One region of the Myceligenerans halotolerans genome, then DNA from elsewhere that is predicted to be linked to it. Evidence: riboswitches for the same ligand, from Rfam matches in the RefSeq annotation. Region 1 holds a riboswitch; each other region holds the start of a gene.
What was found. A riboswitch is a leader RNA that binds a small molecule or an ion and turns the genes downstream of it on or off. The one in region 1 is predicted to bind cyclic di-AMP.

Region 1 (2,216 bases):
GCACGGACGCGACGAACGTGTCGGGCGGCGAGCGACGCCGGCTCCTCATCGCCCGGGCGCTGCTGGCCCGCGCGGACGCCCTGCTCGTCGACGAGCCGGCCGAGCATCTCGACGCGAAGGCGGCCGACGACGTCGTCCGTGTCCTCGCCGAGCATGCCCGCGCCACCGGGACCGCCGTCGTCCTGGCGACGCACCGCCCGGTCCCGGCGGGCCTGGCCGACCACGAGATCAGCCTCACGCTCCACGGCTGACGCCGGGCGGACCCGCGCCGGACGCAGCCGCGCGCCGGACCCGGACCGCGCCGTCACTCCCCCGTCATGCCGTCGATCTGCTCTCGTGCCGCGTCCAGGTGGCCCGCGTGCCGGGCGTACTCCTGGAGCACGTGGAACGCGATCCACAGCAGCGTGGGCGGCGTCTCGCCCGAGGTGAACCGGCCGCCGGTCGCGCCGCGCTCGGCCAGGTCGTGGGCGGCCAGAACCTGCCTGGTCCGGGCGCCGCCGTCGTGCAGGCGCCGCAGCCAGTCGTCGAGGTCCGCGTCGCCCGCCGGGACCGCCCACGGCCCGTGCGGGTCCCCGCCGGCGTGGTCACCCCACGGTTCGGACACGCCCTCCGCCAGAAACCCCCACACGAACCACCGCCGTTCCATGTGCACGAGATGCACAAGCAGTTCCAGCGGCGACCACCCGGACTCCAGCGGACGTTCGGCGAGCCCTGCGGGGCCCAGACCTCGGGCCTTGCGCTCGACCACGCCCCGGTAGTAGTCCAGGTACGCCACGAACTGCTCGGCGGGGTCAGGGGAATCCACACGCGGTTCGACGTCGGAGAGCGGCATGTCGCCACCATAGGAGATTCCGGGAGCGGGCGGCATTTTGCCGGCATGACCTGCGATGACACACCGTTTCGCACGCGTCCGACATGCAGGCGAAAACCTTCGCGTAACCAATTCGTGACATCCGGCGCGATCCTCTGTACTGTCATCACCGAGCCGCGGACCCAGACCGCGGCTCCGGATCCGGCCGCCGAGCCCCGCCACCGGATCTGCCCAGCGAAAACATGGCGGGGACGGGGGAACCAGGTAGTACGGGCCACGGCCCTTGGGGTGAAGCCTCCTTCGGGAGGCCGGGTGATCTCCCATCCGAACCCGACAGCTCACCTCGCAGGCGTCGGAGGAGAAAGTGGCTACGATCACGCCCGAAACCAGCCGTCCGTCCCGTCGCGGTCGCCACCGCGCGGAGCGCCCCACCATCACCCCCCTGACCGGCGTGAGTGAGGCCGCCGCCAGGACGGGCGCCATCGCCGCCGTCACGGGTGGCATGCTCGCGTCCGTGTTCTCGTCGAGTGCGGGCGCGGCCCCTGCCGCCGAGAACAGCAAGCAGACCGTCGACTACGGCAAGGCCGACGCCCGCGTCGCCGACGCCCTGGCCGACGAACTCGTCAGCCAGGTCAAGGTCTCCCCGCAGGCCGAGACCGTCGTCGAGACGAGCACCATCAAGGTCACCCCGTACGCGGAGACCCCTGAGGGCAAGGCCGAGGCGAAGCGCATCGCCGAGGAGGAGCGCCAGGCGGAGCTCGAGAAGCAGCGCCAGGCCGAGCTCGAGGCACAGCGCCAGGCGGAGCTGGAGGCCCAGGCCGCAGCCGAGGCGGAGGCGGAGGCCACGGCAGCCGCCGAGGCCACCACGTCCACCTCGACCGGTTCCGCGACGGGCCAGCAGGCCGTGAACCTGGCGATGGAGCTCGTCGGCACGCCGTACGTGCTCGGCGGGTCCACCCCGTCGGAGGGCCTGGACTGCTCCGGCCTGATCACCTACGTGTACGGCCAGCTGGGCGTCACCAACCTGCCCCGCACGTCGGGCGACCTGCGCTACGCCGGAACCGTCGTCTCGGACCCGCAGCCCGGCGACATCGTGTGGACCTCGGGCCACGTCTCCCTGTACGCCGGCAACGGCATGATCGTCGAGGCCGTGCAGCCGGGCACGCCGCTGCGCTACACGACGATGTGGCAGTCGAACCCGACGTTCGTCCGGGTCGCCTGAGCGCTCACCCGAGGGCCGGCACGCGACCACGTCGTTCTGGTCGATGGCTGCGATCCCACCGACCGAGATGGCGTGGTCGGCGCCGGCGGGAGGCATTCGTCCCGGCCGGCTGTTCGGCAGATCAGGGCTCGACGTCCTGGTCGCCCGTCGGACAGCCGGTCGGTATGTCTCGATGACGCGATG
Region 2 (2,216 bases), on a different contig from region 1:
ACCCGGCCGCCTACGAGGGCGCCGAGACGCGCCCGGGCCTCTACGTCACCGGGGAGGTCCCGTCAGCCCAGCTGTTCCCCGCCATCTCGCGGCTCCGGGCAGAACTCGGTGTCCGGAACTGGTATGTGGTCGGCGACGACTACGCGTGGCCGAGGCGCACGTTCCAGGCGCTGTCCACGCAGGTCTCGTCGCTCGGGGTGGAGTTCGCCGGCGCCCGGTTCCTGAACGAGCAGGGGGCGAGCGCCGCCCAGCTCGGCGCCGTGGTGCACGACGTCGAGGCGTCGCGTGCCGACGGGGTGCTGATGCTGATGGTCGGGCAGAACGCGGTCCGGTTCAACCGGGTGTTCGCCCGGCAGGGTCTCGACGAGCGGATCGTGCGCCTGAGCACGCTCATGGAGGAGAACATGCTCATGGGCAGCGGCGCCGGCGGGACGGAGAACCTCTACTCGACCGGGGGCTGGTTCCGGAGCCTGGCGACAGGCGGGGCGCTCGACCTGATCGGGCGCTACACGGCCCACCACGGCGTGCACGCCCCCGCGGTCGGGGCGGCGGCCGAGGCCTGCTACGAGGGCATCTTCGCGCTGCGCACCATCATCGAGCGGGCCGGGAGCGCGGCGGTGGCCGCGACCGACCGGTCGGTGGACGGCGTCGTGTACGAAGGCCCGCGCGGTCCGATGCGGTTCCAGGGCAACCACGCCGAGCACCGCCTCTACATCGCCCGGGCCGACGGGTTCGACTTCGACCTCATGGGTGAGCTGTGAACTGGGCGAACTCCGGGCGCCGCCCCCGGCCCGCGTGATGACGGCCGGCCCCGCTCGACGTCGCGGTGTGACTTATCCCATGGAGAACAATCCGGTCAAGTCATACCTGGGCGGACTCGGAACCCGTGACCCGATTGTGACTTCCCGGCCCGCCAGGGTTACGGTCGGTCCCGCTCACGGCACTCCGTGAGCGCTCGAGGCGGACGCCGAACCCTGTCACCGCCCCGGGATCTGCAAACCAGATGACAGGGGCGGGGGAACCAACGCAAGCGGGCGCCATCGGCGCCCTTGGGGTGAAGCCGCACGGGTAGTGCGGCCGGGTCACTCTCCGATCCGAATCCGACAGCTCACCTCGCAGGCGCCGGGAGAACCACACGTGACCACTCGCACGCCCGGGCGCCATCGCGCTGCCCGAAATCCCCTCACCCCGCTGACCCCGCTCACCCGTGCCGCCGCACGCGGCATCTCCGGCGTCGCGCGCCGTGGCGCGCTCGTCGTCGCCGGATCAGGTCTGGCCGTCTCCCTGCTCAGCATCCCCTCGGATGCGGCGCCGGCGGCCGACGCCGGCCCGACCACCGCCGAGCTCCAGGCCGTGACGGGGTCCGTCGAGGCCGCGGCCGCGCAGGACGCGGCCGCGCAAGATGTGGCTGCGCAGGACGTGGCCGCCGCCCCCGCCGTCCGAGTGGCTGCCGACAGCAGGCTCACCCTGGAGACCGGGACGATCAAGGTGACGCCCGCACCCGAGCCGGAGCCTGAGCCAGAACCCGAGCCGGAGCCGGAGCCGGTCGAGGCCGCAGAGCCCGTCGAGGAGGAGGCCCCCGCCGCCACCGAGCAGCCCGCCGAGCCGGTCGAGAAGGCCGTCCCGGCCACCGCCGCCGGCTCCGAGGTGGTCTCCATCGCCATGCAGTACCTCGGCGTGCCGTACGTCTGGGGCGGCTCGACCCCCGCAGGGTTCGACTGCTCCGGGTTCACGTCGTACGTCTACGCCCAGGTCGGCGTCACCCTGCCGCGCACCTCCTCGGAGCAGCGCTACGCCGGCACCGTGGTCTCCGCCGCCGAGGCCCGGCCGGGCGACCTCATCTGGTCCCCCGGCCACATCGCCATCTACGCGGGCGACGACATGCAGGTCGAGGCCCCGGTCCCGGGCGAGACCGTGCGCTACACGAAGATCTGGCAGTCGAGCCCGACCTTCATCCGCGTCGGCTGACACCGGCCGACCACGCTCCACCACGAGGGCCCGCACCACGACGGTGCGGGCCCTCGTGGGCTCTGATGCGGGTCACTCGCCGCGACGAACGCGAGCGCCGCGCCGACGGCCGCCGTCAGCGGCGGCGTGAACCACGACGCGGTCCCCGAGCGCCGCTCCGGGCCACCCCGGCCGATGCCGGGCGCCCGGGTCGATCGAGAGCGCGCAGCGGACCCCGCGCCCTCGCGCGGGCGGGAGGCGGAGACCGT
Region 3 (2,216 bases), on a different contig from region 1:
GCTGCTCACGGACGCGACCTCCGGCGCGGGAGCGCTGCCCGTGGACCTGGCGGAGACCGACGCGTACTACTTCGCGCCGCAGAAGGCGTTCGGGTCCGACGGCGGTCTCTGGCTGGCGGTCCTCTCGCCCGCGGCCGTGGAGCGGGCCGCCCGGGTGGAGGCGGGCGGGCGCTGGATCCCGGAGTTCCTCTCCCTGACGACGGCGGTCGAGAACTCCCGCAAGGACCAGACACTGAACACGCCCGCCGTCGCGACGCTGGTCATGCTCGCCGACCAGGTGGACTGGATGCTCGGCAACGGCGGCCTGGACTGGGCGGCGAAGCGCTGCGCGACCTCGGCTCAGTACCTCTACGACTGGGCGGAGGCGCGCGACTGGGCCTCGCCCTTCGTGGTGCGGCCCGAGGAGCGGTCCACCGTGGTGGGCACGATCGACCTGGCCGACGGCATCGACGCCGGCGAGGTCATCGCGGCCTTGGGGGAGAACGGGATCCAGGATGTCTTCGCCTACCGCAAGCTGGGGCGCAACCAGCTGCGCGTGGGGATGTATCCCGCCGTCGACCCCGAGGACGTCGCGGCCCTCACCGCCTGCGTGGATCACGTGGTGGAGCGGCTCTGACCGGGGCAGCCAGGTGGGGTTGGTGGGGCTGCGGACATGTGGGATCTATCACGATAGTGGTCCGTGAGGGCTATTTCCGTTGCCATAACGTGACATGGCAGCTAACCCTGCGGTACGTTCAGCTCGCTCGACGGCTCAGCGCCGACGGGCCTCCGGACGGACGCCGAACCCTGTCACCGGCCGGGGAAACCCACGAACCGTATGACAGGGGCGGGGGACCCATTTTCGGGCGCCAGGGCGCGTCCTTGGGGTGAAGCGGCGCTGACTCAGCTCGGCGCGGCCGGGTGTGCTCCTACCCGAACCCGACAGCTGACCTCGTAGGCGGCCTGGAGATACTCGTGACCGCACGTACTGCCGCTGGACGCCATCGCGCCGCGCGCCGACCAGTGACCCCGCTCACCGATCTCGTGCAGAACTCCCAGCTCGGCCGCCGGACCGCTGTCGCGGCAGCCGCGGGCGGGATCCTTGTCTCGACCTTCGGCGCCGCCGCCGCGCAGGCCGCACCGGGCGAGACCGTGAAGAGCGACGTCAGCAAGCTCGGCTCGCTCAACCTGAGCGCCCTCTCCAGCGAGGCCCACCAGGTCGTCGATGCCGCCCCGGTGGTCACCGTCGCCCGCGACGCCAAGATGGCCGCCGAGACCGGCGTCGTCTCCGTGACGCCCGCTTCGGAGAACGAGGAGTACCAGGCACAGCTCGCCGCCGAGGAGGCGGCCGAGGAAGCCGCCGCTGCGGCCGCGGCTGCCGAGGAAGCCGCCGCGGAGGTGGCCTCGGCCGCGACGTCGGCGCCGGCCTCCGCGAACGGCTCCGAGATCATCTCGATCGCGTCGCGCTACGTCGGCACGCCCTACGTGTCCGGTGGCTCAAGCCCCAGCGGGTTCGACTGCTCGGGCTTCACCTCGTACGTCTACGCGCAGGTGGGTATCTCGCTGCCGCGCTCGTCGTCGGCCCAGGCCGCCGGCGGCACGCGGGTGGCCGCCTCGGCCGCTGTGGCGGGCGACCTGGTCTACGCCCCCGGTCACGTCGGCATCTACGCGGGCGGCAACACCATGATCGACGCCCCGAAGCCGGGCGACACCGTGCAGTTCCGCACGATCTGGATGAGCAACCCGATCTTCATCCGGTACTGATCCCTCCGCCGCGAGCCGAGCCGGGACCCCGTGTCCTGGCTCGGCTTTCGTGTGTCTGCGATAGCGTTGGACTGCGACGACGCACGCTCCGACGAGGAGGACGCAGATGGCTCGACCCGAGGTCGTGCTGGTAGGGGTCGACGGGTCCGCCGCCAGCATGCACGCACTCGACTGGGCGGTGGGCTGGGCCGACAGGGTCGGCTGGTCCCTGCACCTCGTGAGCAGCTACACGCTCCCCTCCTTCACCGCCGCGTCGCTCGACGGCGGCTACGCCGCGTTCGACGACACCTCGATGGCCGAGGGCGCGAAGGCGGTCCTCGACGAGGCCGAGGAGCGCGCCGTCGCGGCGGGGGCACGGGTCACGACATCGGTCGCCACGGGTGACGCGGCGGGTGTGCTCGTGGAACTGTCCACGGACTACGGCCTCGCCGTGGTGGGCACGCGCGGACGGGGCGGGTTCACGGAGCGGCTGC

Region 2: another riboswitch for cyclic di-AMP. It lies ahead of ACYVK5_RS17205 (C40 family peptidase); the one in region 1 lies ahead of ACYVK5_RS15825 (C40 family peptidase).
Region 3: another riboswitch for cyclic di-AMP. It lies ahead of ACYVK5_RS09700 (C40 family peptidase); the one in region 1 lies ahead of ACYVK5_RS15825 (C40 family peptidase).

What each region holds. Positions count from the first base shown of each region.
Region 1 is NZ_BAAGRL010000023.1:94,947-97,162, reverse strand. Features, by position in the region: gene ACYVK5_RS15835 (amino acid ABC transporter ATP-binding/permease protein) at 1-251, shown strand, start outside; gene ACYVK5_RS15830 (mycothiol transferase) at 305-832, opposite strand; cyclic di-AMP (ydaO/yuaA leader) riboswitch at 1,030-1,178, shown strand; gene ACYVK5_RS15825 (C40 family peptidase) at 1,176-2,033, shown strand.
Region 2 is NZ_BAAGRL010000025.1:130,033-132,248, reverse strand. Features, by position in the region: gene ACYVK5_RS17210 (substrate-binding domain-containing protein) at 1-761, shown strand, start outside; cyclic di-AMP (ydaO/yuaA leader) riboswitch at 956-1,134, shown strand; gene ACYVK5_RS17205 (C40 family peptidase) at 1,138-1,968, shown strand; gene ACYVK5_RS17200 (winged helix-turn-helix transcriptional regulator) at 2,216-2,216, opposite strand, start outside.
Region 3 is NZ_BAAGRL010000012.1:119,054-121,269, forward strand. Features, by position in the region: gene serC (phosphoserine transaminase) at 1-616, shown strand, start outside; cyclic di-AMP (ydaO/yuaA leader) riboswitch at 768-955, shown strand; gene ACYVK5_RS09700 (C40 family peptidase) at 955-1,743, shown strand; gene ACYVK5_RS09705 (universal stress protein) at 1,850-2,216, shown strand, end outside.